Regions from separate parts of the Arthrobacter sp. UYNi723 genome, predicted to be linked through region 1. Evidence: riboswitches for the same ligand, from Rfam matches in the RefSeq annotation. Region 1 holds a riboswitch; the other holds the start of a gene.

The links. Region 1 has a riboswitch for S-adenosylmethionine ahead of ACVWY0_RS04955 (DUF1737 domain-containing protein). Riboswitches for the same ligand answer to the same signal wherever they lie in the genome.
Region 2: another riboswitch for S-adenosylmethionine. It lies ahead of ACVWY0_RS00850 (aminotransferase class V-fold PLP-dependent enzyme); the one in region 1 lies ahead of ACVWY0_RS04955 (DUF1737 domain-containing protein).

The regions. Positions count from the first base shown of each region.
Region 1 covers NZ_JBSRZM010000004.1:148,782-163,863, forward strand. Annotated here, with positions in the region: gene ACVWY0_RS04910 (bile acid:sodium symporter family protein) at 1-536, shown strand, start outside; gene ACVWY0_RS04915 (chorismate-binding protein) at 701-2,899, shown strand; gene cls (cardiolipin synthase) at 2,909-4,348, opposite strand; gene ACVWY0_RS04925 (aminodeoxychorismate lyase) at 4,477-5,418, shown strand; gene ACVWY0_RS04930 (NUDIX hydrolase) at 5,485-5,952, shown strand; gene ACVWY0_RS04935 (pyridoxamine 5'-phosphate oxidase family protein) at 6,037-6,501, shown strand; gene ACVWY0_RS04940 (GNAT family N-acetyltransferase) at 6,515-7,072, shown strand; gene ACVWY0_RS04945 (acetyl-CoA C-acetyltransferase) at 7,177-8,373, shown strand; gene ACVWY0_RS04950 (hypothetical protein) at 8,382-8,756, opposite strand; SAM riboswitch class IV at 8,869-8,984, shown strand; gene ACVWY0_RS04955 (DUF1737 domain-containing protein) at 8,998-9,261, shown strand; gene ACVWY0_RS04960 (rhodanese-like domain-containing protein) at 9,258-9,671, shown strand; gene ACVWY0_RS04965 (O-succinylhomoserine sulfhydrylase) at 9,668-10,876, shown strand; gene ACVWY0_RS04970 (methyltransferase family protein) at 11,002-11,511, shown strand; gene ACVWY0_RS04975 (DUF1905 domain-containing protein) at 11,423-11,764, opposite strand; gene ACVWY0_RS04980 (LysR family transcriptional regulator ArgP) at 11,849-12,751, opposite strand; partial or broken gene ACVWY0_RS04985 (LysE/ArgO family amino acid transporter) at 12,821-13,446, shown strand; gene ACVWY0_RS04990 (hypothetical protein) at 13,618-14,271, shown strand; gene ACVWY0_RS04995 (glutamate--cysteine ligase 2) at 14,363-15,082, opposite strand, start outside.
Region 2 covers NZ_JBSRZM010000001.1:179,002-194,083, forward strand. Annotated here, with positions in the region: gene ftsE (cell division ATP-binding protein FtsE) at 1-730, shown strand, start outside; gene ftsX (permease-like cell division protein FtsX) at 727-1,641, shown strand; gene ACVWY0_RS00805 (M23 family metallopeptidase) at 1,669-3,075, shown strand; gene smpB (SsrA-binding protein SmpB) at 3,163-3,633, shown strand; RNA gene ssrA (transfer-messenger RNA) at 3,721-4,089, shown strand; gene ACVWY0_RS00820 (S1C family serine protease) at 4,294-5,403, shown strand; gene ACVWY0_RS00825 (hypothetical protein) at 5,497-5,865, opposite strand; gene ACVWY0_RS00830 (fluoride efflux transporter FluC) at 5,909-6,304, opposite strand; gene ACVWY0_RS00835 (fluoride efflux transporter FluC) at 6,304-6,738, opposite strand; gene ACVWY0_RS00840 (metal-dependent transcriptional regulator) at 6,739-7,452, opposite strand; gene ACVWY0_RS00845 (class I SAM-dependent methyltransferase) at 7,484-8,242, opposite strand; gene ACVWY0_RS00850 (aminotransferase class V-fold PLP-dependent enzyme) at 8,349-9,788, opposite strand; SAM riboswitch class IV at 9,824-9,937, opposite strand; gene hisN (histidinol-phosphatase) at 10,094-10,906, opposite strand; gene rsgA (ribosome small subunit-dependent GTPase A) at 10,959-12,074, opposite strand; gene aroA (3-phosphoshikimate 1-carboxyvinyltransferase) at 12,058-13,458, opposite strand; gene ACVWY0_RS00870 (DoxX family protein) at 13,465-14,001, opposite strand; gene ACVWY0_RS00875 (sigma-70 family RNA polymerase sigma factor) at 14,315-15,082, shown strand, end outside.

The DNA.
Region 1 (15,082 bases):
TATCCACTCTCATCGCACCGGTGGTTACGCCGCTGCTGGTCCTGTTCCTGGCCGGATCGTTCCTGGAAATCGACGCCGGGAGCATGGTCCTGGACATCGTCAAGACGGTGCTCCTGCCCGTCATCGCCGGGCTGCTGGCGCGGCTGTTCTTCAAGAACCTCATCGCCAAGCTGCTGCCGGCACTGCCCTGGGCATCCGCCGTCGTAATTTCCTTCATTGTTGCGATTGTTGTGGCGGGCAGCGCCTCCAAGATCGTGGCCGCGGGCGGCATTGTGTTCCTCGCAGTGGTCCTCCACAACGGCTTCGGCCTGGGCCTGGGCTACCTGGCGGGCAAATTGGGCCGGCTGGACGATAAAGCACGGAGGGCGCTCGCCTTCGAAGTGGGCATGCAGAACTCTGGGTTGGCCGCCACGCTGGCCACCGCGCATTTCACCCCGCTGGCCGCACTGCCGTCCGCCGTTTTCTCGCTCTGGCACAACATCTCCGGCGCGATCGTGGCAGCATGGCTGGCGCGGCGCCCGCTGCGGGACGCCTAGCAAGGCCGATCCTGGAAGGCAGAAGGACGGACGGATTCCGATTTTGACACCATCTGGGAGCAGATCCGCGGCGCTGTGCCCGGCATCGTCGCGCATGTCCGCACGGTCCTTGGCCAGGCGGCGCCGCGACAGCAGCTGATGCAGCAGCAGGTACGCTCTATTTCATGACCCCCGCACCTGTGATCATCGCCATTGACGGGCGATCCGGCGCAGGGAAAACCACTCTGGCCATCGAACTGGCCGCGCAGCTGCGGAACCATCACAAAGTCGCGCTCTTCCACCTGGAGGACATCTACCCGGGCTGGAACGGCCTCACCGCTGGCATCGAGCGCTACGTTTCCACGGTGCTCACGCCGTTGAGCCGCGCCGAGCCCGCCACCTGGACCAGCTGGGACTGGGAAAGGCATTACGACGGCGACACGCGGGTCACGCTGCCCGCCGAGATCGTGATCATTGAGGGAGTGGGGGCGGCGGCTGCGGACGCCCGGCCCCTGCTCAGCGCTGTCATCTGGGCAGACTCGCCGGACGACATCCGCCGGAAGCGGGCCCTGGACCGCGACGGCGGCACGTATGAGCCGTTTTGGGACCAGTGGGCTGAGCAGGAGGAAGCCTGGCTCGCCGCCGACGACGTCCCCTACCAAGCCGATATCCGCGTCCTCAACAATGCCGACGGTTCCGCCACCGCCGACGTCATGCAGGCCCTCGCGTACCTGCCCGCTCTCGGACCGGCGCTTGTTCCCGAGCTTGCCGCCCGCCGCGGCCTCAGGCTGCGCGCAGAACGGCTGGACGCCAGGCCGGACGCCGCGGTGCTCTTCGAGAACCTGTACGGCGGCTCGGCAAATGCCGTCTGGCTGGACTCCTCCAACGCAGGAGTGGCTGGCGCGGACATCACCAACGCAGACTCCCCAAACACGTCCGCCGGCGCACCTGCCGTGTCACCTCGGGAGCAGTCACCCGCCGGGCCGCTCCCGCAGCCGTCGCCCGCCACTGAGCGGAGCCGCTTCAGCATCCTGGCGGACGACGGCGGGACCTACGGCCAGGCCGTCACGCACCGGTCCGGCGAAAGCGTCATCACGGCAGGCTCCGCCACGGCGCGCGTGCCGGGGCCTTTTTTCCGCTGGCTGGACACCGTCTGGGGGCGCCGGGCAGTCCGCACGCCGGACGGCTACCCGGGCGACTTCACCCTGGGCTGGCTGGGCTGCCTGGGCTATGAGCTCAAGCGCGAAACCGGCGGAACGGACGTGGCGGCGCCGACTCCCGACGCGGCCCTGATCTTCGCGGGCCGGGCCGTCGTTTTGGACCACGTGGAACGAACGGCCTGGCTCCTTGCCCTGGAAGCGCCCGACGCCGACCACTGGCTGACCGCCGCCCGCGCCGCCGTCGCTGCCGCCGCCGCCCCCGTCGCCGTCGCCGCGAGCACACCAGGCCCAGGAGACCAACGCACGCACGCCGGCGGCAGCAACGGCGTCGTCCGTCCCGTTGGGCCCGCGTTCAGCAGCCGCGACACGGAGCCGTCCTACCTGGCCAAAATCGCGGCCGCCCAGCACGAAATCCGTGAGGGGAACTCATACGAGGTGTGCCTGACCACCACGCTCACGGCCCGGCTGCCCGCCGCCGCGGCGGCCCCCTGGCCCACGTACCTCGCGCTGCGGCGGAAGAATCCCGCGCCGTTCGCCAGCTACCTGCGGTTCGGCGGGCTGACGGTGGCCAGCACGTCGCCGGAGCGGTTCCTGAGGATAACGTCCGACGGCGGCATGCGCGCCGAACCGATCAAGGGCACCCGCCGCCGGGGTGCTGATCCGGAGCGTGACAGGCAGCTGCGGGAGGACCTGGCGACCTCGCTGAAGGACCGCGCGGAAAACATCATGATTGTGGACCTGCTGCGGAACGACCTCAGCCACTTCGCGGAGCCCGGATCGGTAACGGTCAGCAGGCTGTGCGAGATCGAAAGCTACGCCACGGTGCACCAGATGGTCAGCACCATCGACGCGCGGCTCCTGCCCGGCTCGCCGCGGGCCGAGGCGGTGGCCGCCTGTTTCCCGGCCGGCTCCATGACCGGCGCCCCGAAAATCAGCACCATGGCAATCCTGGACCGGTTGGAGGAGGGCCCGCGCGGCCTGTATTCCGGCGCGATCGGCTACTTTTCCCTCAACGGGGCCACGGACCTGGCGGTGGCGATCCGCACCCTGGTAACCACCGCGGAGGCCGGGGACGGCAGCGAACAAGCGGCGACGGCGGAACTCACCCTCGGCGTCGGCGGCGCCATCACTGCCGACTCGGTACCTGACGAGGAGTACGACGAAATCCGCGTGAAGGCGCACGGTGTGCTTTCCGCGCTGGGTGCGGACTTTCCCACCGCCTGACCCCCGGAGTTACTGGAGCGTGGCGGTCAGCCTGGCGACGTTATCGACATAGCGGGCAGCGAGGGGGCGCTGCAGCCAGTCCTCAAGTATGAGCTCGTTGGAAATGTCGCGGTATGTGTCTTCGACCGCGCGCATGTTGTTCACGATTTCCGCGCCGAGCAGCATCACCGAGACCTCCATGTTCAGCGAGAAGGAGCGCATGTCCATGTTGCTGGAGCCCAGGACGGCCACTTCGTCGTCGATGGTGAAGTGCTTGGCGTGCAGCACAAAGGGCGCTTTGTAGAGGTAGATCCGGACGCCGGCCTCCAGCAGCGCCTCGTAATAGGAGCGCTGGGCGTGGTGGACCAGGAACTGATCGCCCTTTTCGGAGACGAACAGCTCCACGTCCACGCCCCGCTGGGCTGCGGTGGTGATGGCGTAGAGCAGGGAGTCATCGGGCACGAAATACGGGCTGCAGATGGAGATCCGGTGCTGGGCTGAGTAGATCAGGGTGTTGAAGAGCCGCAGATTGTTTTCGGTGCTGAACCCGGGTCCGCTGGGCACCACCTGGGCCGTGACGTTGCCCGGTTCGGGGTTGGCCGGGAGCTGCAGCTGGTGTTCCAGGGACTCATCGGTTTCGCTCAGCCAGTCCGTGGCGAACACCACGTTGAGCGTGGAGACGATCGGTCCGCGCAGGCAGGCCATCAGCTCCACCCATTCGCGGCCGGCCTTACGGTGTTTGGGGTTGTTGTAGGAGGGCTCGATCAGGTTCTGCGAGCCCGTGAAGGCGAGTTCGCCGTCGACCACCATGATTTTGCGGTGGTTCCGAAGGTCCGGGCGGCGCCATTGTCCGTGGATGGGCAGCACCGGGAGCATGCGCTTCCACTGGATCTTTCCCGCCCGCAGCCGTTTGAGCAGGTCGCGGTAACCCTTGACACGGAGCGTGCCGATGTGGTCAAACAGCACGCGCACTTCCACGCCCCGCTCGGCGGCCTCCTCCAGGGCGGTCAGCAGGTCATCGGTGACGTGGTCCGTGCTCATGATGTAGAACTCGGCGTTGACGAACGTCTTGGCCTTCCGCACGGCCTGGGTCATGGCCAGGATCGAGTCCGGATAGCCGGGAAGGAGGTCCACGGAGTTGCCGTCCACCATGGGGAGGGAGCCGAGCCGACGGTTCAGTTCCCCGGCGGACGTCACCCATTCGGGTCCTTCATATTCACTGACGACGTCGGCGAGCGCCGAGATGCCGGACCGCACACGGGTGTTGATGATCTCCTGCTGCTGGCGGCGGCGGCTGGAGAGCTTGAAGTTTCCGAACAGCAGGAAAAGGACCAGGCCCAGGAACGGTATGAAGAAGATACCCAGCAGCCAGGCCATGGCCGTGGTGGGGCGCCTGTTGCCGGGGATGATGCCGATGGCCAGAACCCGGATCACCAGGTCCGCAATGCTGAGCACCACCACCACCCACATCGGCGCGGTACCGACAAGCGAAACTGGCCACAGCACTGGAATACCCCCGGATTGCGCGCACCCGCGGACCGGTTCCGGCGGGGCAATGACCACAGCTTAGCCGCGGCCGGCCCTACTAAGCTGGAGCCATGACTTCTCCTGCGCCCGTGGTGCTCGTTTTCCTTGACCCAGCGTTCCCGGACGGCCGGCTGGCCGACGCTGCGCAGCCCCAGCTGATGGCCACGGACCAGGGCGCCACCCGCGGAGACGGCGTGTTCGAGTCGATGCTTGCGGTGGGCGGCGCGGTGCGGAAGCTGCAGGCGCATCTGGACCGGCTCGGCGGGTCCGCGGACGCCCTGGACCTGGTGATTCCGGCGCAGGATGCGTGGCGGGCGGCGATCGCCACGGGCCTCGCGGGGCACCGCACGCAGCACCCCGCGCCGTCGCCCGCCGAGGACGAGCTGGTGGTGAAACTCGTGGTCACCCGCGGCCCGGAAGGCGCAGAGTCCCCCACGTGCTGGGTTCAGGTCTCCCCGGTAGGCGCCCTCGGACGCCGCCAGCGCGAAACAGGCATCGACGTCATCCTCCTGGACCGCGGCTACAACAGCGATGTGGCTGAGCGTGCCCCGTGGCTGCTGCTCGGCGCCAAGACCCTGTCCTATGCCACGAACATGGCTGCCCTGCGATACGCCCACAAACAGGGCGCCGACGACGTCATCTTCACCTCCTCCGACGGCCGGGTCCTGGAGGGCCCCACGTCCACGGTGCTGCTGGCACATCTGGAAACCGCCGACGACGGCGCCGGCACCTCCCGCACGGTGCGCCGCCTCATCACCCCGCAGCTGGACAGCGGGATTCTCCCCGGGACCTCCCAGGGTGCCCTGTTCGCGGCGGCCAAGGCAGCCGGCTGGGAGCTCGGCTACGGGCCGCTGGAGCCGCGGGACCTTCTGGACGCCGACGCCGTGTGGCTGATTTCCAGCATCAGGCTGCTCGCGCCGGTGAACCACATTGACGGCAAGGAAGTCGGGACGCCTGCGGTGCAGAAGCAGCTGACGGCCGAACTCAACGCATTGTTGGCCGGGATCCAGTAGGTTCCGGGATTCAGCAGTTTCCCGGATCCCGTAGTTTTCCGAAGTTCAGCAGGGAGGTCTGAGGCCATGGCGGTTCGCAGTGCAGGGATCCTTCTGTACCGGCAGGGAGCAGACGGGCTGGAAGTGTGGATAGCGCACATGGGCGGACCGTTCTGGGCCCGCAAACAAACCCAGTCCTGGTCGGTTCCCAAGGGCGAGTACCTTCCCGACGAGGAACCCCTGCTGGCCGCGCTGCGCGAGTTTGCCGAAGAAATCGGCACGCCGCCGCCAGCTGTTGCCTACTTTGAGCTGGGCGCGTTCAGGCAACCGTCGGGAAAGATCATCACAGTGTTCGCCGCGGAGTCTGACTTCCAGCCCGAACGGATTGTGAGCAACACGTTCCCGCTGGAGTGGCCCAAAGGATCCGGCGTCATCCAGGACTTTCCCGAGGTGGACGATGCCCGGTGGGTGACGGAATCCGAGGCCCGTAGCAAGCTGGTCAAGGGCCAGCTTCCCCTCCTGGACGCCCTGCTGGAGCATGTTGGATTGCCCTGAGTCGACCTGCCCAGGCCCGGGCCTGGGGGTTAAAGCGTGGCAATACCCTGTTGGTCCGTCCCGCAGGTCCGTATGGTTTGGTGCATGAACTCTCACACGCAGCCGACCACCAAATTGACGTTCGACGAATGCTGGGAATTCCTTGCCGGGGACACACTGGGGCGCCTGGCCCTTGTAGTGGACGGCCATCCGGAGATCTTTCCGGTCAACTACGTCCTGGACCGCAGGAGCATCGTCTTCCGCAGCGCCGGCGGCACCAAACTGTGGGGCGCCAAGGCAGACCGTCCCGCGGCGCTGGAGATCGATGGATACGATCCCCGCACGGAGGTGGCCTGGAGTGTGGTGGTGCGCGGAGACACCGAAGTGATCGAGGCACAGGCTGACAAGGACGCCGTTGACGCCCTGCATCTGGAGCCCTGGCAGCCCGGACCCAAGGACTACTACATCCGGCTAAACCCGCTCGCACTTACTGGCCGCCGCTTCCAGGTTGCCAAACCGGACGTTTGGAACACCCGGTTGTCGGACCGCCGTCGTGCTTCCTTCGAGTAGCGCGGGAGAGCTTATGGGCGGCGAAGCCCCCGCTCCGCTCGTCCCGGGGGTCCGGATCCGGCTGCTGCGGCGGAGCGATGCGGCCGGCCTGAGTAAGGCCTACCTCCGGAACCGACAGCACCTCGCTGCGTGGGAACCGGAGCGGGACGAAGCCTTTTTCACTCCCAGGCATCAGCTGGACATCATCCGGGCCAAGCTCGCCCAGCATTCCGTGGACCAGGAAGTTCCGTGGGTGCTGGTGAACCGCGACGATCCCGCGTACATCGTCGGCGCCGTCACCCTTACCGGCATCGTCCGTGGGCCGTTCCTCAACGCCAACCTCGGGTACTGGGTTGATTCCAGCCTCAACCGGCGGGGCATCGGAGCTGCCGCGGTCCGCTTCGCCACGGATCATGCCCGGACAGAACTGGGCCTCCACCGGGTCCAGGCGGCAACGCTGCTCCACAATGAGCCCTCACGCAAAATCCTCAAACGCGCCGGGTTTCGGGAAATCGGCGTGGCGCCGCAGTACCTGAAGATCGCCGGCCGCTGGCAGGACCACCTGCTCCACCAACTGCTCCTCCACGGCTGACGCGATCGCGGCCGAATCCACAGCGCCCGCGCCACCTCACCGGCCCTCACGGTTCGCCTAAGCTGGCCTCAAGCACTCTTGAATCCGCAACCGAAAGGCAGACCATGAGCAACGACGCTCACATCCCCGTCATCCTGGGCGGCGCACGGACCCCCTTCGGCAAGTTCCGCGGCAGCCTCTCCGGGCTCACCTCCAGCGAACTGGGTGCCCACGCCATCCGGAACGCACTGGAACGGTCCGGCGTGGCGCCGGAACAGATCCAGGCCGTCATCGTGGGCCAGGTTATCCAGGCGGGCGCTGGCCAGGGACCCGCCCGGCAGGCCAGCCTCGCCGCCGGCATCGGTTGGGATGTGCCCACCGTGACCATCAACAAACTGTGCTTGTCCGGCCTGACTGCCGTGATTGATGCCGCCCGGATGATCCGCGCCGGCGAGGCTGATTTCGTTGTGGCGGCGGGCCAGGAGTCCATGACCAACGCTCCGCACCTGCTCCCCCGGCTTCGCGGCGGCGTGGCCATCGGCGATGTGCCGCTGCTGGATTCGCTGAACTTTGACGGCCTGCAGGACCCCGTCTCAGGTGAACTGATGGGCTCCGCCACGGACGCCGGGAACGCCCGCCTGGGCATCAGCCGCGAGGACCAGGACGCCGTCGCCGCCCTTTCGCACCAGCGGGCGGAGGCCGCCCGGGCGGCCGGCATCCTGGCTGAGGAGATCGCTCCGGTGGAGGTCCCGCAGCGCCGGGGACCCGCCGTCGTGATTGATGCCGACGAAGGCATCCGCGCCGGTACCACCATCGAGATGCTGGCGGCACTGAAGCCCGCCTTCTCCAAGGATCCGGCGGCCACCATCACCGCCGGTTCGGCCTCCCCGCTGTCAGACGGCGCCGCCGCAGTGGTAGTGGCCAGCAAGGCAGCTGCGGAAGCGGCCGGCCTCAGCTGGATCGCGGAAATCGGCAGCCACGGCCAGACCGCCGGACCGGACGGATCCCTGCATTCCCAGCCGTCCCGCGCCATTGAGCGAGCCCTGAAACTCGAAGGGATGACCATTGACGACGTGGACCTCATTGAGATCAACGAAGCCTTCGCCTCGGTGGTGCTGCAGTCCGCCACGGACCTGGGGATCGACGCGGACAGGATCAACGCCGACGGCGGCGCCATCGCCCTGGGCCACCCGGTGGGCGCCTCGGGGGCCCGTCTGGTCCTGCATCAGGCACTCGCGCTGAACCGGCGCGGCGGCGGGACAGGCGTGGTTGCGTTGTGCGGCGGCGGCGGCCAGGGCGACGCCCTGATCCTCAAAGCCTGACGCCAGGTTCAGGCTCCGGATCGAAGCACTATGAGGGGCACCAGGCGTTCCGCGCACGAAACCCGGACCAGTTCCGCCGGCCCCTGAGCCGCCCGGTTGTTCACTCCGGTGTCGTCGCACCAGTCCAGGTTGTACGGGTAAGCGGTGACCCCGGCCTTCCCGGGAGCCACGCCAGCCGGGACGGTGAACACGAAAGTGAAGCCGCCGTCGTCGGACATGGGAGCGAGCTCTTCCAGCACCGCGGTACCGGTCGCATCCTTGACCGTCACCTGGACCTGCGCATCGGTGCCGTAGCGGGCATCGCAAGTGGTATCCGGGGCGCTGACGGTGATCTGGTTGCCGGGTTTGGCGGCGGCAGGCGAGACGGAAAACTCCGGCGGCATGCAGGGCGCCGGCGTTACGGAAGCACGGCGGGGTCACGGAAGCACGCGTTGGTTACGGAACATGACGTCGGCGGCGGTGCGGCCGGGCGGCCCGGATGTTACGTTTTTGGGGAGTAATGAGAACCGGCGCCAAGCCCTGACTGGCCGGTCGGCAACCCTCCCTTTCGCGGCGGGGTGCCTCAGGTGAATACTCGGCATATCGACCCATTCGAGCTGCAAGCGTGAAAGAAGGAGTTCCGTCGTGTCTGACGCCCCCGCCCCCGCCCCTGAAGAGAAACTGTCGTACCGGCTTGTCACCGGACCGGATGACAGGTCTTTCTGTGAACGGATTTCCACTGCCCTGGCCGAAGGGTATGTCCTGCACGGCAGCCCGGCCGCGACGTCCAACGGCGGCGTTGTGATTGTTGCGCAGGCACTCATCCTCCCGTCGGCCATCGCCACCGCTGATGCCGCCGTCGCCTCCGCCGTGGATGACCTCGATTTCGACGGCGAGGGCCACGCATGAGCTACGCCGGAGACCTCACCCCGCAGCAGGCCTGGGCCAAGCTGGAGCAGGGCGCCATCCTGGTGGATGTCCGGACCGAAGGCGAATGGGCCCACATCGGCATCCCCGACACGAAGGCCACGGACAACGATCCCCTGTTCATCCCGTGGACGTTCCCCGGCGGCATCCCCAACCCGGATTTCATCACCGACCTGACGCAGCAGGCCCCGGAGGACGACGGCGCGGAGCTGGTATTCCTCTGCCGCTCGGGCCAGCGCTCCATCGCCGCCGCCATCGCCGCGACGCAGGCCGGCTTCACCTCCTACAACGTCCTGGAGGGTTTCGAAGGCGAGCCGGACCGCTACGGCGAGCGCACCGTCAACGGCTGGAAGAACCGCGGCCTGCCCACCAACCTGGGAATAGCCAAGTGACCTTCAACCCAGACGCCGCCGGCTGGAGCGCCGAGACGCAGGCGGTCCGCGGCGGGCTGGACCGCACCAACTTCCAGGAGACCACCGAGCCGGTCTTCCTGAACTCGGGCTTCGTCTACGAGTCCGCTGCCGCCGCCGAGCGCGCCTTCACCGGCGAGGACGAACGCTTCGTCTACTCCCGGTACGGCAACCCGTCCGTGGCCACTTTCCAGGAACGCCTCCGCCTGCTCGAAGGCACCGAAGCGTGCTTTGCGACGGCGTCGGGCATGTCAGCTGTGTTCACCGCACTGGGCGCCCTGTTGGCGGCCGGGGACCGGGTGGTTGCCGCGCGATCGCTGTTCGGCTCCTGCTTTGTGATCCTGAACGAGATCCTGCCGCGCTGGGGCGTGGAAACCGTGTTTGTTGACGGCCCGGACCTCGAGCAATGGCGGGTTGCCCTGTCGGAGCCCACCACCGCAGTGTTTTTCGAATCCCCGTCCAACCCGATGCAGGAAATCGTGGACATCGCCGCGGTCAGCGAGCTGGCGCACGCCGCCGGGGCCACCGTCGTCGTCGACAATGTCTTTGCCACTCCCCTCCTGCAGCGCTGCGGCCAGCTGGGCGCGGACGTGATTGTGTACTCCGGCACAAAGCACATCGACGGCCAGGGACGCGTCCTGGGCGGCGCCATCCTGGGCACCAAGGAATTCATCGACGGCCCGGTCAAGCAGCTCATGCGGCACACCGGCCCGGCTCTCTCCGCATTCAACGCCTGGGTGCTCACCAAGGGCCTGGAGACCATGGCGCTGCGCGTCAAACACTCCTCCACGTCCGCACTGCGGATCGCCGAATGGCTCGAACAGCAGCCGGCCGTCAGCTGGGTCAGGTACCCGCTGCTGAAGTCACACCCGCAGTACGAGCTCGCCGCCAAGCAGATGAAGGCCGGCGGCACCGTCCTCACGCTGGAACTTGCGACGACGGGCGGCCGCTCGGGCAAGGACGCCGCCTTTGCGCTGCTGGACGCCCTGCGGATCATCGACATCTCCAACAACCTGGGCGACGCCAAGTCCCTCATCACCCATCCGGCCACCACCACGCACCGCGCCATGGGTCCCGAGGGCCGAGCCGCCATCGGGCTCAGCGATGGCGTGGTGCGGCTGTCCGTGGGCCTGGAGGACGTGGACGACCTCATCGGCGACCTGGAGCAGGCCCTGAAGCACATTTGATCGGCTTGGTTCTGATTGGCGCAGATCTCGTGCGCGCGAACGGTTGGCGCGAACTGGCAGATAATGCCCTGTTCGAGGCGTTTTGAGGGGATTATCTGCACGTTCGCGCCGGGAGGCGGTGACGTATGAACGCACACCGGGACTGGGGCCGGCTGCTGTCCAACATCCCGCTGCCCGAGCAGAACCTGGCGGGAATCGCCGTCGGCGTGGTCCTTCAGCGTTTGATGCCGCTCCGGCTCGGCGGGCCAGACTTTCTGGTACGGACCATCGGCGCTGCATCGTTGGCGACGGGTGGCGCAATCGTCACCTGGGCGTTGCTGGCTGCCCGGAACACCCGGTTGTCCCGGCCCGATGCGTTGCTAACCGCCGGGCCCTATGCGCACTCGCGGAACCCGATGTACGTGGGCTGGGCCCTGGCGCACCTGGGAATTGGGCTGCTGCGCGATGATGCCTGGATGGTGGCTGCACTTCCGTTGGCTTCCGTCGCAGTGCACCGCGGGGTGCTTCGAGAAGAAGAGATCCTGGCGGCGTCGTTCCCGGTGGAGTTCAGCCAGTACCGCTTGTCCGTTCCCCGGTACGTGCCTCGCCTTCGCCGTGGATGGCGAGCCGGACTGCCACTTCATCCCCGTCGCTGATGCCCGCCGCGTCCCTGACGGCCTTCTTGACGGGCAACAGGTAGGAGCGGCTTTTGCTGTCCGGAAAGACCGAGGTCTGCCAGCTGCAGCCGGAGATTTCCGCCGTGACTTTGACCGAGCCGAAGCCCTTCCGGAACGCCGCTGCCTCTTCCCGGAGGTCGTCTGCGACCTCCGCCGGGAGGGTCAGGAAGTGCCAGCCGGATTCGTCGCGATAGCGCCACAGTCCGGCCCGGAATGAGTACGACGACGTCACGGCCTGAGTATGGCATGCCGCGTTGCCGGACGCATCCCCTGTCATGGCCGGGCCAGGCGAATGGCGCGTGAGGAGAACGGTGGCTTAGGCGCCTGGCTGGCGCAGTTCCCGGGAGGCCGTCTCCCGGACGGCGGCGGTCAGCTGGTTGAGAACCGGGGAGTCGATTTTCCAGCGCTGCCAGTACAAGGACACGTCAACGGGGCTCGCGGAGGCCAGCTCCACGAGGGCGCCGCTGCGGAGGTCTGCCAGGCACTGTTGCTCCGGCAGCAGCCCCCATCCCAGTCCCAGCCGGATGGCCTGGGCGAACTCGGCCGACGACGGCACATAGTGCCGCGGCGCGGTCAGTTCCGCGCCGGTCATCGTGCGGAAGAACCGGTCCTGCAGGTCATCTTTTCGGTCAAAGTCCACCACGGGGGCCTGGCTCCCTGCAACAAGTTCCGGCCCGTCCGGCCACCAATGACGGAGGTACCCGGGGCTTGCCACCGCACGGTATCGCAGGGAACCCAGCGGTTCCACGCTGCAGCCCTGGACCGGTTCCGGAGTTGCGGTCACGGCAGCCATCACCGCCCCGGTGCGCAGGAGCTGCGTGGAATGCTGTTCGTCCTCCCTGTGCAGTTCAAAGAAGGCGCCGACGTCGGCGGGAAGGCTTGCCAGGGCCTTCAGAAACCACGTGGACAGCGAATCGGCGTTCACCACCAGGGGAATGGGCGCGCCGTGACTGCCACCGCTGTCACCGAGCTCCCGGCGGGCGTCCCATTCCAGTTGCCGGAGCTGCCGGGCGAACCGCAGGACCGCCTCCCCGGCCACGGTGGGGCGGACGGGGTTGGTGCGCTGCAACAGGATCTGGCCGGCCGCGTCCTCCATCGCCTTGAGACGCTGGGAAATGGCCGACGGCGTGACGTACAGGCTGCGGGCCGCCGCCTCGAGCGTCCCCTCGTCCACGACGGCCGCGAAGGTACGGAGCTGCTCGAACTGGAACATCTTCATTAGCTTTCCTTAATAGAGCTAAGAATATTTAGCTGGAGTAATCATACGTCCGCCCGTACGTTGGAGGATATGGATCTGACTGCATTTATCGGCCCCACCGTGCTGGGCTTCGGCACGGGCCTCGCCCTCATCGTGGCCATCGGCAGCCAGAACGCCTTTGTCCTCCGGCAGGGCATCCGCGGCGAGCATGTGGCCGCCGTCGTCCTGGTCTGCAGCGTCTCCGATGCGCGCTGCTCATCGCTGCGGGCATCGCCGGAGTGGGGGCGCTGCTCCAGTCGAGTCCCGTGATCGTAGACGTGGTCCGATTTGCCGGCGCCGCCTTCCTGGTGGGCTACGGCGTTATGGCGGCGCGCCGGGCGATTCGTCCTGGAGCACTAACGGCGTCGGGGCGGCAGCCTGCCGTCGGCCTCGGCGCCGCCCTCAGCACGGTACTGGCCCTGACGTGGCTCAACCCGCATGTCTACCTGGACACGGTACTGCTGCTCGGATCGGTGGCCAACCAGCAGGCACAGGATTTGCGTTGGTGGTTCGGGGGCGGAGCCATTGCCGCCAGCATCGCCTGGTTCAGTGCGCTGGGATTCGCTGCCAGGGTCCTCCGGCCGTTCTTCGCGCGGCCCGCCTCGTGGCGCATCCTGGACGGGCTCGTCGCTGCGGTCATGCTCACGCTGGGTATGCGCCTGGCAGTCGGTGCGTGACGACGTCGTTTCTTGGCGCGAACCGGCAGATAACGACTCCAAAACGCGAAAAACAGGGCATTATCTGCCCGTTCGAGCATTGCCGTTGACCTCGGCGGCAGTGCGGCGTAGCTTCATGGTCACCACCGCGATGTTGCTGGGCCAACGCATCCGCCGGACCGAAAGCCAGCCATGAACGGAAACCAGCCAGTGCAGGGCAGCAAGCCTTATCAAAAGGCCGGAGCAGTCATCGTCGCGGCGGGCGCTTGCTGGGGGCTCGGAATCTCCTTCGTGGGGAACGTGCACGCCACCCGAGACCCTGCCGCGAGGCTGGCCATGCTGGAGCGCCACCGAGGTCTTTGGGTTGCCGGACAATTCCTGGCAGCCGCCGGGACCATGGCCGTTCCCGTCGGATTTTCCCGGTTCGCCCAATCCATCCGTTCCGGCCCCGCCCCCGGCCCCGCCAAGACACTGGCCGCCGGCGCAGCAGCTGCACTGCTCGCGGGCGCACCGCTGTTCGTCGTGGCCTTGGCGGACCGCGCCTCGGACCTGGAGAGGTTCGCCTATCGGCGGGGTTCCAACTGGCCGTTCCTTACATATTCAGGGCTGCACATCAGCGGACTCGCAGCCCTGGGAGCCGGGCTGCTGCTCTTGCCGCTGAAGCCCTGGACCGGCATCACGGCGGCCGCCAGCGCGCCCGTCTTTGCTGCAATCCTGGCCGGCACCAAGGACATTCCGCCGTTCGCTTTCTACCTGGTGGAAACCGCGGTGGGAGTCCAGCTGATGCGCTACGAGGAACCCATGGCTCCGTCCGAGGACCACACGGACGCACTCCCCAGGCGTTGACGCTGGAGCCGGCGCGAACGGGCAGATAATGACCCCAGAACACGAAAAACAGGGCATTACCTGCCAGTTCGCGCAAGGGTATCGGAGGAACTCAGGACAGGCGCACGCGCAGCAGCTCCGGGACTTCGTCCGCCTCACGCAACCCGGAGGTGCCGCGCATCGTGACACGCACGGCGTGGGCAACCACGGCCCCCAGCCCGCCGTCGTCGGGCGCCGATTCTTCCATCACCGCGTCCCGCACCCTGCGCTGTTCGGAGGAGCCGGTGCCGCGGGCAATGATGTCCTCGACGCCCTGCCGGGCCAGGGAAAGCTCGTCCTGCTCGGCGAGGACCGGAGCCAGATAGTCCACCAAGGATCGCACCACGTCGACGGCCGGCGCCGGCCTGAACGTGCCAAAATCCAGCAACTCACCGTTCAGGCCACTGCTGCTCGCCTGCCATGCCGCCATCCGCAGCAGCACAGTGGGCACCGGGGCCGGCTCCACGCCGTCGCGCCATTCACGGCTGGCCGATTCGACCAAGGCCCGCACCAGCACCGCGATCAGGGCAGCGTCCTCGGCGCGGAGGCAGACGTCGGCCACCCGGACCTCAACCGTGGGGTGGTTCCGGGACAGTCGGGCGTCGAAGTAGATCATGCCTTCATCCAGCAGCACGCCACTGTCCAGCAGACGCGTGACCACCCTCCGATATGCGGAGTACGTGCTGAAAATGGCCGAAGGGCCGGACATGGGCCAGCGGTTCCAGGCCTGGGTGCGGTAGCTCTCGAATCCTGTGGGCATCCCGTTCCAGAACGGCGAATTCGCGCTCAGTGC
Region 2 (15,082 bases), on a different contig from region 1:
CAGCCTTGAGATTGACCGTGGTGAATTTGCCTTCCTCGTCGGCGCTTCCGGCTCCGGAAAGTCCACCTTCCTTCGGCTCGTGCTGAAGGAAGACCGGGCCTCCTCGGGCGCCGTGTACGTCGCCGGGCAAAACGTCGCCAAGATCTCCAGCTGGCGCGTGCCCAGGCTCCGCCGCGGCATCGGCGTGGTCTTCCAGGACTTCCGGCTCCTTCCGCAGAAGAGCGTGTTCGCCAACGTAGCCTTCGCGATGCAGGTCATCGGCAAGAGCCGCAGCGTCATCCGCGACACCGTCCCCGAAGTCCTGAAGACCGTGGGCCTGGAAGGCAAGGAAAACCGCCTTCCGCATGAGCTTTCCGGCGGCGAGCAGCAGCGTGTGGCCATCGCCCGTGCGGTAGTCAACCGCCCCGGCATCCTCCTCGCCGATGAACCCACCGGCAACCTGGACCCCACCACCTCCATGGGCATCATGGGCGTGCTGGACAAGATCAACCAGAACGGCACCACGGTGGTCATGGCCACGCACGACGACGACATCGTCAACGAGATGCGCAAGCGCGTTGTAGAGCTCAGGAATGGCATCGTCATCCGCGACGAGGCCAAAGCTTTGTATACCTCCATGATCCCCGTGGTGGGCCAGTCCCGCCGGCTCAGGGACGCCAGCGGCCGGGACGAATCCCAGCCGCCCGCATCCGGGGAACGCAATCCGGGCGCAGGGGAGGAGCAGCGATGAGGCTCGCCTTTATCCTCGGTGAGATCGGCAGCGGACTGCGGCGCAACATCACCATGGTGGTCTCGGTCATCCTGGTCACCTTCGTCTCGCTGACGTTCGTGGGTGCCGCAGGCATGCTGCAGCTCCAGATCAACCAGATGAAGGGCTACTGGTACGACAAAGTCCAGGTTGCCATCTTCCTCTGCAGTGACGGTTCGACGGCGGCCGGTTGCGCAACGGGCCCGGTCACCCCGGAGCAGCAGGACAACCTGCAGACCCTGCTCGAATCACCCGCCGTGGCCCAGTACGTCAACGATTTCCAGTACGAGTCCAAGGAAGAGGCCTACAAGCACTTCAAGGACCAGTTCTCGAATTCTCCGATCGTTGATTCAGTCACGCCGGACCAGCTCCCTTCATCGTTCCGGATCAACATGAAGGATCCGGAAAAGTACCAGATCATCAGCGAGACGTTCTCCTCGCAGCCGGGGGTGGAAACTGTCATTGACCAGCGCCAGCTGCTGGAGCGGCTGTTCTCGGCCATGAACGCCGCATCCCTCGTGGCCGTCAGCATCGCCGGCGTGATGATTGTCTGCGCCATCCTCCTGATCGCCACCACCATCCGGCTCTCGGCCTTCAGCCGCCGCCGCGAAACCGGGATCATGCGCCTGGTGGGCGCTTCCAAGATCGTCATCCAGCTGCCGTTCATCCTTGAAGGCGTGATCGCGGCGGTGATCGGCGCCGCCCTGGCATCCGGCACGCTGTGGGCAGTGGCGCACTTCTTCCTGGGCGAATTCCTGTCCAAGCAGTATCCGGACACGGCGTTTATCTCGCCGGGCCAGACGCTCATTCTTGCGCCGGCCTTGCTGATCCTTGGCGGATCTTTGGCAGGAATTTCGTCTCTCTTGACCTTACGCAGATATTTGAAGGTTTAGGCTGTGCAAACCGAACAAGGAATCCTGATGAGCGAATTGCACCGAACTGCGCCCCGGCACCGGGCCGAACGCCGGCGACCTGCGGGCCGCCGCGCCGGCCTGATCAGCGGCGTCCTGGCATTGCTCCTCGCCGCCAGCATGGGCGCGTCAGCGCCGGTGGCGTACGCCGATGAGCTCGATGACAAGCGGGCCGCCCTTGAAGCTGAGGCGGCCAGGGTTCAGCAGTCCCTGGAATTCGTGGACTCACGCATCGCGAAGGCCGCCGGCGATCTGGTGATCTACCAGGGCCAGCTTCCCGGTGCACAGCAGGCCCTCCTGGAGGCCCAGGGGCGAGTGGCCAGTGCGGTCAAGGAAGTCGAAGCGCTGACGGCGCGCGTTGACCTTGCGCAGCAGAATAGAGCCAAGATCACGCAGCAGCTTGAGGCTGACAAGCAGAAAATCGCCGACACCAAGAAGCTGATCGGCCAGATCGCCACCCAGGCCTACAAATCCGGCGGCGTCCCGTCGAACCTGACCCTGTTCTTCGGGGCCAACAACGGCGGCAGCCTGACCGACACCATGGACCTCGCTGACCAAGCCATGCGCAGCCAGAACGCCGCCATGGACAAGCTGTCCCAGCAAAGTGCCACCAACGTCAACTCCCAGGCCAGGCTCGAAGCCGTTGAAGCCGAGATCAGGGATCTCAAAGCCAAGGCAGACGCCGCCCTCGAAAAGGAAAAGGCTGCGCGCGACGAGGCCGCTGCCAAGAAGGCCCAGGTTGACCAGCTGATCGCCGACACAACAAGACTTGACGCTGAACTCCAGGCAGCGAAACCTGGCATCCAGTCCCAAATGGCGGCGGTTGCAGCAAGCCAGAACGCGGTCGCCAACGAGATCGCCGAACGTGACCGCAGACTCCGGGAGGCCTGGGAAGCAGAGCAGCGCCGCCTCGCTGAGGCTGCCGCTGCCGCCGCCCGGGCGCAGGGCCAGGCCGTTCAGCCGTACGCTCCGGTGACCGGATCGCCGTCGGCCTTTGGCTTGCGGCATCCCTTCTCGGGCGACGTGCCCATCACCTCCGGCTTCGGCTGGCGCTCAACCCCGCCGGGAACCATCGACTTCTACGGCACCGGCGGTTACCTCCACACCGGCATCGACTTCGGCGCCGCCTGCGGCACGCCGGTGTACGCAGCGGCAGCCGGCGAGGTCTTCTCCTCAGGCTGGAACTCTGCCGACGGCGGCGGCTGGCGGGTGAAGCTCTCCCACGGTGTGGTCCAGGGCAACTCCCTGACCACGATTGTCTACCACAACGCCAGCGTCGTGGTCTCCAACGGCCAGCAGGTATCCCAGGGGCAGCTCATCGCCTACTCGGGCAGCACCGGCAACTCAACGGGCTGCCACGCACACTTTGAAACCTGGCTCAACGGGGCCGCAGTTGACCCGATGCGCCTGCTGTAACGCCAGTCCGCGCCTGCCGTACACTGGTATGACTCCGCGCCGGAAAGGCCGGAGCCAACCAGGATCCACGAACTGAGGAGTTCCACCGTGCCCAAAGAAAGTGGCCGTAAAGTTGTGGCCACCAACCGTAAGGCCCGGCATGACTACCTCGTGCTGGATACCTACGAGGCAGGCATCGCCCTGATGGGGACCGAGGTCAAGTCCCTGCGCGAAGGCCATGCCTCCATGGTGGACGGCTTCTGCACGTTCTATAACGATGAGCTGTGGATGGAGGGCATCCATATTCCCGAGTACAACCAGGGGAGCTGGACCAACCATTCCGCACGCCGCCGTCGGAAGCTGCTGCTGCACCGTGAGGAGCTCAACAAGATCTCCGTGAAGATCCGCGAGTCCGGCTTCACGGTGGTTCCGCTGCAGCTGTACTTCCTCGACGGCCGGGCCAAGGTGGAAATCGCGATCGCCCGCGGTAAGCGTGAGTACGACAAGCGACAGACCCTGCGTGAGCAACAGGACAACCGCGAAGCCCTTCGCGAGGTCCGGGAACGCAACCGCCGGTAGGAATGATTTCCGCCGGACATGCGTTAGGATAAGTAGTCCGGTAGGGATTTGTGCCTGCACAGCCCGGCCGGTTTGAAAACAAAATACGGGGATGATCGGTTTCGACGATGTTAGTCGCGACAGGTGAAGCGGGCCGAGGATGCAGAATTATCTCGTAAACGCTGTCTGCAAACCAATAAGTGCCAAATCAAACCGCACTGACTTCGCTCTCGCTGCCTAAGCAGTAAGACAGTCCGTCAGCCCGAGGTTGCTATTGCCCCGGAACCTGGCGTCATTTAGATAGCCACTGCTGCTTGCCTCCGTCATCGGGGCAAACGGGACTCTTAGATGACTGGGCCCGGATCAGCCACCTGTTTGCAGGAGGGCTGGGGCCGAGAAAATCCGACGCAAACTGCGCCCGGAGAAGACCTGTTAACACGACATCGGACGGGGGTTCAATTCCCCCCATCTCCACATTTTGAATGTCGCAAGACATTGCCAGAAGACCCGGACGCCGCGTCCGGGTCTTCTGGCATTTAAGCGCCGTGTCAGCCGCCCTGTTCACCCACGGCGTAGCTATTCCGGGACTACCCAGTGCCACCGCGTGGTTGTTGCCAATAAGGTCCGGCGCAGCACAAGGTCTGGAAGTCGGAGTCAGCAACGCCAGCCAGGAGGTGCGCCATGGATGCGGCGCGGGAACCCAACTCTGCAGCGGCCGACGACGGTCCGCTGGACTCGTATTCGGAGACCGTCATGCGCGTGGCTGAGACGGTCACCCCGCACGTTGCGGCCATTGAAATGACCGGCAACCGACGCAACGGCCCTTTCCGCAGGGGTGCAGGCTCGGCGGTGCTGTTCACGGAAGACGGCTACCTCCTCACCAATTCACACGTCGTAGCCGGCACACACCAAGGGCATGCCGCCTTTGCGGACGGCAGCAGGACCGATCTTGAACTGGTGGGGGCGGATCCTTTGTCCGACCTCGCGGTGGTCCACGGCAGGGCACCGAAAGTGGCCCCGGCGCAGTTCGGCGATGCCGAGACGTTGCGGGTGGGCCAGCTGGTCGTTGCGGTGGGAAATCCGCTGGGCTTGGCCGGATCAGTCACAGCGGGCGTGGTCAGCGGCCTGGGCCGCGCCATTCCGGTGTGGTCCAGCGGCAACCGGCGCGTGATCGAGGACGTCATCCAGACCGACGCAGCACTCAGTGCCGGCAGTTCCGGCGGAGCCCTGGCCGATACGCACGGCCGCATCGTGGGAATCAACACCGCAGTGGCCGGAGCGGGGCTGGGCCTGGCTGTGCCCATCAACACCACTACGCGGCGCATCATCTCTGCGCTGCTGAAGGATGGCCGTGTCAGGCTGGCTTATCTCGGCGTGGTCAGCACGCCGTTCCGGCTCAATGCCAGCGCGGTGATCAGGACGGGACAACGGGACGGGCTGCGCGTGGTGGAGGTTCTGGCCGGTTCGCCTGCAGATCGCGGGGGCCTGCGGGCGGGTGACGTCATCCTGACAGCCGGAAGCCGCCCCGTCAGCAACGCCGAGAGCCTGCAGAAGCTGCTGTTCGCCGATGCGATCGGCCAGCCGCTGCCGATTCGAGTGCTGAGGGACGGCCAGGAAGTGGACATTGTGGCAGTGCCCGAAGAGATGGCCGGAACGGGTAAACCGCTACCGGCGCTTCTTCAGGTGCGCTACAGGGTCCTGCGGGCCTTCAATCGGGCTCTTGGCCTTCTTCTCCGCGCGTTTTTCCTTGATGGTTTTGACCGGCTTTTTGTGCAGCTGCTGGTGTGGTGACTTGTCCGGCATGGCGTGCTCCTTACAACGGGGGACGGGCTGCGTCCCACTTCGTAAAATACGCCTGTTCAGCCCCGAATGTAATGCCCCGAATCAGTCCGGAACTGCAACGTCCGCGATGCCCACAAAACGGGTCCCGACGCCGTCGAACTCGCTCCTGATGAGGCCCGGCCTTAGCGGCGGCACCTCATCCGGGGCATGGTGCTCGCACACCACATACGTGAATTCCGGCCACCATTTTTTGGGCCGGGCCGCTTCCTCGTAGCCGCAGACGGCGCATTCCAGGTGCACCCAGACCGGACGCTTGCCGGTCCGGTTGGCCCGCGACTGGATCAGCCATGCCGGCGGGTTGTCCAGGATTTCGCCCAGCTCCGCCTCGGACAGTCGTTTCGGGATGCCGTGGCGCTGGGCCATTTCCATCGGTACATCAAGGGCAATTGCCGCGTCGCGTCTGCTAATCATCAGAGTCAACGATACGGGACCGGGACAAACCCGAAAGAGTCTCCTACGACGCCAGAGCGATGCCCACAGCCGCCGCGGCAAATCCGGCGGCCAGGTTGGCGCCGACGTTCAGGGCGGCGGCACCGAACCGCGACTCACTCAGGAGCCGCACCGTGGCGGTGGTCCACGAACTGAACGTGGTGAGCCCGCCCGCCAGGCCGGTGGCGACAGCGGTCTGCCACTCGGGTGCAAGGCCGAGCCGTCCGGTCATGCCGATGGACAGCCCGATAATCAGGCACCCCGTGACGTTGACTGTCAGCGTGGCCCACGGCCAGTGCCGCGGCCTACCGCTCGGGCTGACGGCCGTGCGGAGCCCCTCGCGGTGGGCGAACCAGCTGTCGACGGCGAAGCGCAGCAGGGCGCCCGCCATGCCGAACACTCCCACCAGGACCGCGCCCATCACGGCGCTGTCCCCGCCCGGTCACCCTGCAGCCGGTCGGTGAGCAGCCGGCCGGTCCGCCAGCCACCGGCCGCGGCGCCCAGGCCCAGCAGCAGGGACAGACCCAGGTACGCAATCCACACGGGATGTTCGCCGGCCCTGGCCAGGTGGCCAATCGAGAAGACTACGGCAGAGAACGTGGTGAACGAGCCCAGGAGCCCGGGCCCCAGGCCGGCGCGGAGCCAGAACGCTGTGTGCGGCCGGGCTATCCAGACCGTGGTGAGGGTAGCCAGCACAAAACTTCCGGCGACGTTGATGCTCAGGGTGGCCCATGGCATTGTCCCTGAGGATTCCGGAAAGGCGAGTCCCAGGCCGTACCGGAGTTCCGTTCCGGCCAGGCCACCCACCGCCACGGCCAGCCAGGCCCGCCAGTGCGGCACGAGGGCGTTCGTCATTCAGCTGTCGCTGAGCGTGCAGCCGGTATGGGGGTGGTCGCTGTGGACCCAGAGCGCCGCGGTGACTTCATCCGCGAGATCGTAGTCCCGCTTCCTGCCGGTGTTGCTGATCCGCACCACCAGCGCGCCGCCGAACGGTTTACGGCCCACCACCTCCACTTCGTCGTCGAGGTCAATTTCCTCGGCGGAAAGATACCGCAGCAGATCCGGGTTCTCGTCGCTGATGCGGGTGATCCGGCCGGTGTGCCCGGGATCGAGTTCGCCGAGCAGGTGGGCCTCGGGCAGGAGCACCGTGCCGTCCGCGGCGGGGATCGGGTCACCGTGCGGGTCGCGTTGCGGGTTGCCGAGTTTTTCCGCCATGCGCTCAATAAATGTGTCGGACACCGCATGTTCCAGCAGTTCGGCTTCGTCGTGGACTTCGTCCCAGCGGTAACCGAGCTCCTGCACGAGGTAGGTCTCAATAAGCCGGTGCCGGCGCACCATGGACAACGCCAACCGGACCCCGGAGTCCGTGAGGGTGATGGCGCTGTACGGCTTGTGGTCCACCAGGCCCTGGTCCTTGAGCTTGCGGACCATTTCCGAGACCGAGGAATTGGCCACCCCCAGGCGCTGCGCGAGCTGGGAGGACGTGATGGGTTTGTCCTGCCACTCCGTGAAGCCGTAGATGACCTTGACGTAGTCCTCGATCGAGGAGGAGGGCGCGCTGGTCTTCACACCTCCAAGCCTACCCGGTGGTCAGCGCCCGTCACGCCTTCGTGGCCCGCCACGTCAGCGCCAGGTACGGTAGGCTGATGTCCTCTTCGACGGCGTGCCCCAGATGCTCGTGCAGGTACCAGTCCAGGTTGGCGAGGACCTTGCCGCGGGTGGCTTCGCCGGCGCGCAGATAATAGCTGCGAGACTTCGTCAGTTCCATGATGTCCGCCGTGCTGAGGCTGTCCTCCCACCGCGTCACATGGCTCTCGAGGCCTTCAAACTCCGGGCCCACCACCGGGCGGAACCCGGGCTTGTAGACGTCGCCCGCGTGCATGATGCGGGACAAACGGTGGACCCACGCAACGGACGTATCCAGCTGGTTCCAGATCAGCCCCAGCGTTCCGCCGGGCCGCAGGATCCGGGCCAGTTCGGTGCTCGCGGGCAAAGGATCGCACCAGTGCCAGGCCTGCGCCACGCTCACGACGTCGAACGAGGAGTCAGGGAGTCCCGTCGCCTCTGCCGTCCCCTGGGTCGCGTCCGCCGCCGGGTAGTGGGCCCGCAGCTGTTCGAGCATGTCCGGCGACGGGTCCACGGCGGAAACCGCCAGGCCGCGTTCCAGCAGAAGGGCGGTGAACTTGCCGGTGCCGGCGCCCACGTCCACGGCGTCCGTGGCCCCGGCAGGGATCAGCCAGTCCGCCGATTCGGCAGGGTAACCAGGGCGTACACGCTGGTAATGTTCGCCGCCGTCCTGGAAACTCCGTCCGAGTTCCAGGCGGCGTCCGTGCTCAAGTCTGGGGCCACCCCGTGCCACGTGCGGCCTCCTTCAACTGTGCCCATCGGTATCCTTCGAATTTACCGCATGGGCCGCAGCCGGGTGGGCAGCGGTCAGGTCAGGAACCAGGGGAGGAAAGCGTCAGTCAGTCGTCAAGGCACGGAGCCGCGCCGGCGGTGCCCGGCGTGTTGGGAGCCCAGTGAGGGTACGTGCGGGTGTCGTTGGCCGGAACCCAGCGGCCCGCGTCCACCACGTAGTCCCAGCCCAGGCCGGTCCGGCGGAGTTGCTCCAGGCCGGCAAGGAGCCGCTGGGCATCCTCCAGCCGTGAGCCCACGCCGAAGCTGGCCCGCAGGGAACCGGAGGGAAGGCCGAGGCGCTTGAGCAGCGGGTGCGCGCAGAAGCGGCCGTCCCGGAGGCCAACGCCATGCTCGGCCGACAGGTACGCGGCCACAAGCCCGGCGTCGTACCCTGCCACGGAGAAGTTCACCACGCCGATGGTGCCCGTTTCAGCATCCGTGTCCGAGAAGATTTGGTGCACGGTGACGCCGTCGATCTTCGCGAGACCGTCCACCAGGAATGACCTGATGGCCGCTTCGTGGGCGTGCCAGCGGTCGTGGTCCAGGGACGCGATGACCTGGGTGGCGCGGGCCAGCGTGGCCGCGCCGAGGACGTTGGGGGAGCCGCCCTCGTGCCGGGCCGGACCGGTGGCCCAGCTGACGCCGTCGAGCTTTGCCTCGCGGACGGCGCCGCCGCCGGCCAGGTGGGGAGTTCCGGCGTCGAGCCAGTCGGTGCGGCCCACCAGGACCCCGGAGCCGAAGGGCGCGTAGAGCTTGTGACCGGAGAAGGCGAGGTAGTCGACGTCGTCGGTGCTGATATTGATGCGCCGATGCGGCGCCAACTGCGCGGCGTCCACCACGATCCGCGCGCCGTACTCATGGGCGAGGGCGGCCAGAGCCCTGATCGGGAGGATCTCGCCCGTGACGTTGGAGGCGCCCGTGACCGCGAGGAGGCTGACGTTGCCCTGCTCAAGTTCGGCGCGGAGGACCTCGAGGGTCCCCACGATGGTGTCCGCGGCGACGACGCTGCGGTGCGGGACTCCCTGCCACGGCAGGAGGTTGGCGTGGTGTTCGATGTCCAGGTAGAGGACATCGCCATTGGACCGCCCGTCCGTCGCCGGCAGGCAACCCGCCAGCAGGTTCAGCGAGTCGGTGGTGTTCCGGGTGAAGATGACGGAGTCGTCCGGGCGCCCGCCCACAAAGTCGCGCACGATGTCCCGGGCGTTCTCATAGACGGACGTGCTGATCTGCGATGCGTAGCCGGCGCCGCGATGGACGCTGGCGTAGAACGGCAGGATCTCGTTGAGGTAGGCCGACACCACGGAGAGGGCGGGAGCGGATGCGCCGTAGTCCAGGTTTGCGTACCGGATGTGGCCGCCCTGGATCAGCGGTGCCTGGATTTCCGCGCCGGTGACGGCAGAGAGGGGGCGGCCGGCAATGGCGGCGGCATCCTTGAACAGCGCAGCGGCCTTGGCGGGGGCGGCGTTTCTGGGAGAAACAGTGTTGGGGGAGACGGTGGCAGTTGTCACGGAGACCTCACTCTAAAAGGACTCCCGGTACCGGGAATCCGCGCTTGCCGTGTCCATTCCGGACCGGCCTGGTCGTCACCCGGGGCACCCCACCGCGAATGGAGGGTTGCCGGCCAGCAAACCGGGGTTTAGCGCTGGCACTCGTGACCTGTTAAGAGCGTAGAACATCTGCCGCTGCAGAAAGGAAGCCGGCCCAATGTTAAGGACTTTGTTACGCGCGTTTGAGGAACCGCACATTTGTCGAAGATACGACGGCGGACGCCCCCTTGAGGAGGCGTCCGCCGTCGATAATTCGAAGAAAGTGCCTAGAGGAGATCGTCCAGATCCGGGTTCAGACGCTTGAGCACCTCTGAGTGCAGGATGGAGTTCGTGGCCAGGGCGTTGCCGCCGAACGGCCCGTCCTGTCCCTCCAAGGAGGTGAAGCGGCCGCCGGCTTCCACCACGATGGGCACCAGGGCAGCCATATCGTACAGGTTCAGTTCGGGCTCGCAGGCGATGTCCACGGAACCTTCGGCCACCATGCAGTAGGACCAGAAATCGCCGTAGGCGCGCGTGCGCCACACGTCCTCGGTCAGGCCCAGGAACTCATCCAGGTTGCCGCGTTCCTTCCAGCCGCCCAGGCTGGAGTAGGACAGGGAGGCATCCGAAAGTTTGGAGACGTCCGAGACGCGGAGCCGCGTTGCGGCGGCAAGGGACTTGCCCATGTACGCGCCGGAACCCTTGGCGGCCCACCAGCGTTTGCCCAGCGCGGGCGCGCTGACCACTCCCACCACGGGTTCGCCTTCGTCCACGAGGGCGATCAGGGTGGCCCAAACCGGGACGCCGCGGACAAAGTTCTTGGTGCCGTCGATGGGATCAATGATCCAGCGGCGGGAGCCATGGCCCGAACTGCCGAATTCCTCGCCCAGCACGGCGTCGCGCGGACGCGAGCGGGACAGCTGGCCGCGGATGGCTTCCTCCGCGGACTTGTCCGCGTCCGTTACCGGCGTCAGGTCCGGCTTGGTCTCGATGCGGAGGTCCAGTGCCTTGAAGCGGCTCATGGTCTGGTCATCCACGGAATCTGCCAGCACATGGGCAAGGCGCAAGTCATCGTTGTAGCTCGAAGCGGGTTGGATCATGGTTCCAAACTACCGTCTCCGGGCCGCAGTGTTGGGGACATCGGCGTCCCGTCTAGCCGATGCTGCCCAGTTCCTTGGTTTCCTGGCCTACCAGGCGGGGATCCGTGCCCAACAGCCGCCGCAGGGACGCGAGCCGGGCCGGGCCGGTGGGGCCCGCGTGGCCGGCGGACACCCAGGCATCCACCCCGCAATTGACGGCCGCGGTGTTGTGCTTGCAGCCACGCTCGCAAGCATCCGTACCCGGCTCCAGGTCCGGGAAGGACCGCAAGATCCGGTCCGGGTCAACATGGGCCAGGCCGAACGAACGGATGCCAGGGGTGTCGATGATCCAGCTTCCGGCCGGAGCTCCGGTCAACTTCAGGGCAAGGGCCGACGACGACGTGTGGCGGCCGCGGCCGGTCACCGCGTTCACGCCACCGGTGGCCCGTTCGGCCCCCGTGAGCGCATTGACCATGGTGGACTTGCCCACGCCGGAATGACCCAGCATCACCGAGACCTTGCCCTCGAGGTACGCGCGGAGCTGCGAAACTGCATCACTGTCCAGGCGGGCCGAGAGGCCGTCGTCGGAGCGGGCATCAATACCTGAGGCCTCGGAGTCCGACGTGCGGCTGATAATCACCGGGAAGTCCAGGTGCTCGTAGTTGGACAGCAGTTCCGCCGGATCCTTGACGTCCGCCTTGGTGACGAGCAGCAGCGGCTCAATGCCGGCGTCGTAAGCGGCCACCAGGGCGCGGTCGATGAAGCCCGTGCGCGGCTCCGGGTTTGCGGCGGCCACCACCACCACCAGCTGATCGGCGTTGGCCACCACCGCGCGCTCGATCGGATCGGTGTCATCGGCGCTGCGGCGCAACAGGGTCCTGCGGTCCTGGATCCGGACCAGGCGGGCCAGGGTGTCCGGCTCCCCGGAGACATCTCCAACGAGGGAGACGAAGTCGCCGGCCACCACGGGGGAGCGGCGGAGTTCGCGGGCCCTCGCTGCGATGATGATCCGCTCGTCGCCCGAGTCCTCACCGACGACGGCGGTGTACCGGCCGCGGTCCACGGTGATGATGCGGCCCGTGACGGCGTCGTCGTGGCTGGGACGGTCCTTCGTGCGCGGCCGGGAGCCCTTTTTGCTGGGCCGGATCCGGACGTCGGACTCGTCCCAGGAATCAGTGCTGCGTGCCACCGCTGGAGCCTTCCGTGGCGTCGTCGGCGGCAGCGCCCTGGGCCAGCATATCGGCCCACATCTGCGGGAATTCCGGCATCGTCTTCGCCGTGGTGGCGATGTCCTGGACTTCAATACCCTGCACCGCCAGGCCAAGGATGGCGCCGGCGGTGGCCATCCGGTGGTCCGCGTAGCTGTGGACGACGCCGCCGTGCAACTTTGCCGGGCGGATCACCAGGCCGTCGCTGGTTTCTTCCGCGTCGCCGCCGAGCCGGTTGATTTCGGTGACCAGCGCGGCCAGCCGGTCAGTCTCATGGCCGCGCAGGTGCGCGATGCCGGTCAGCCGTGAAGGTCCGCCGGCCAGGGCGCAAAGGGCCGCCACCGTGGGGGCGAGTTCGCTGGTTTCGTCAAAATCCGCACCCTTGATCTCTGGCCCACCGGTGACGGTCAGGACGCCGTCAGCCAGGCTGACGTCCGCGCCCATGTCCGCCAGGATGCTGCGCCAGAGGTCTCCCACCTGGGTGGTGCCGGCGGGCCAGTCCGGGATCCGGACGGTGCCGCCGGAGGCCAGCGCGGCGGCCAGGAACGGACCGGCGTTGGAGAGGTCCTGCTCAATGCGCTGGTCAAAGGCACGGATGGGGCCCGGTGCCACTACCCAGTGGTTGGGCACGGAATCGTCCACTGATACACCGACGCCGCGGAGCACGGCAACGGTCATGTTGATGTGGTCCAGGCTGGGCACTGGTTTGCCCACGTGTTCAAGGTGGAGTCCGTCGGTAAACCTGGCGCCGACCAGCAGGAGGGCCGAGACGAACTGTGACGACGCACTGGCATCGATCACCAGATGGCCGCCCCGGACTTCCCCGGTGCCTTCCACGGTGAAGGGCAGCGACGAGGGGGTCCCGCCGTCGTCCGCGGTCAGGGCCACCCCGAGAGCTTTCAGGGCCTCGATAATGGTGCCCATGGGGCGCTTCCGGGCGTGGGGGTCGCCGTCGAACACGCTCACGCCGTTGCGCAACGCCGCAAGCGGCGGAACAAAACGCATCACTGTTCCGGCGAGGCCGCAGTCAATGTGCGTCCTTGACGACGGCGCCTCCTGGCTCAGGGGCATGACCTCAAGGTCCGGCCCGAACGCGCCGTCGCCGGGCACCTCCGTGATGGTGGCTCCCAACTGGCGGAGGGCGTCGATCATCAACGCAGAGTCCCGGGAATGCAGGGGGGCGCGGAGGCGGGACGGCCCGTCAGCCAGCGCGGCCAGGACCAGGAACCGGTTGGTCAGGGATTTTGAACCCGGCACTGTGACGGTGGCGTTGATGGGCCTGCTGGCGAAGGGGGCCGGCCAGTGCGGAACGGTGCCGGTGGAGCTGTGCGAGTCGGTGGCTGCGGGCGGGGTGGAACCGGTCATCCGTCCTTACGCCCCCGTTGCGTGTTCGACGGCGCGGCGCACGGCCTTGTCCGCCTTGTGAAGCTTCTGGCCGGTGGTCTTGCGGGCGCCGGCGGCAGTCTTCCGGGCGTCCGCGGCGAGGTGCTCGGCACGCCAGGCCAGGCCCGGCTTGCCGGCGGTGTCCACCGAGGCCAGCAGGGCGCCGCCGCTGAGCGAAATGTTCTTGAGCAGCTGGTTCCGGCGTGCCTCTCGGCCTTCCTTGGTGCTGATGTCCGCGCTGCGCCATTCCACAAAGGTGTTCAGGAGCGAGATGACGGTCAGCAGTGTTGCCGAGAGGCGGCTGAACTTGCCCAGTCCGAACAGCACGCCGGCACCCACCTGCGTTCCGCCGATCACCCGTGCCAGCATCTTTTCGTCGGCCTGGAAGGGCAGCGACGCGGCCGCCTTCTGCAGGAGCGGCGAGAGCTGGGTGGCGGTGTCATCGGCGTTCTTCAGCTTGTCCAGTCCGGCGACGACGAAACTGGAAGCCAGCATGGGGCGGGCGAGAGTACGGACAAAGGACATGGGTTTCCTCCTGGCTGGACGAACCGCACCGAATGCGGCGGAGTCCGTTCTAGTCTTGCACTTTTGGGGAATATTTTCCTGCCGCCAGCGGTTATGGATTGCGGGTCCGAACACCGGACGAATTGACTCATCATGGATTGCCCGGCAGGTATTTGCCTGGAACACCATGGCCTGACACAGACTGGAGTTGCCCTTGAGGTTACTGAAGGACGGGACGGAGCCCGCCGGACCCGTAGCACTGCAGACTCTGGAATCCGATCCACCGGAGTACGGATCGCGGCGCGCCAAGGCCGTCACAGTAGACTTGAACGCAATGAGCACCCTGGATCCGGCCCTCGAGGCCATGTACGAGGCCTCCGAACGCGAAGCCAAAACAAGCAACGACGCCAATGCCAGCGGCGATGCGCCGGCAGGGAGTGACTCGCGGCCTGCAGACGCGCAGCCTGAAACGGATGTCCCTTTGCCCGCTGAGCCTGCGCCCGCCGAGCAACCCGTGGATGTGGCCACCGAATCAGCGGAAGAACGCCGGGTCCGCTTTGAGCGTGATGCCATGCAGTACGTGGACCAGCTCTACTCGGCCGCCATGCGGATGGCCAGGAACCCCGCGGATGCGGAAGACCTGGTCCAGGAGGCCTACACCAAGGCTTTCTCAGCGTTCCACCAGTACAAGCCCGGCACCAACCTCAAGGCATGGCTGTACCGGATCCTGACCAACACGTACATCAACCTCTACCGCAAGCGGCAGCGCGAACCGCTGCAGTCGAACTCGGACACCATCGAGGACTGGCAGCTGGCCAGGGCGGAGTCGCACACGTCCCGCGGCCTGCGCTCGGCCGAGGCTGAGGCGCTGGACCACCTGCCGGACTCGGACGTCAAACGGGCGCTCCAGGCCATCCCCGAGGAGTTCCGGCTGGCCGTGTACTTCGCCGATGTCGAAGGCTTCGCGTACAAGGAAATCTCGGACATCATGAACACGCCCATCGGGACAGTGATGTCCCGGCTTCACCGCGGCCGGAAAATGTTGCGGGACATGCTGGCGGACTATGCCGCCGAACGAGGATTCAAAGGCGCCGTCGAATCA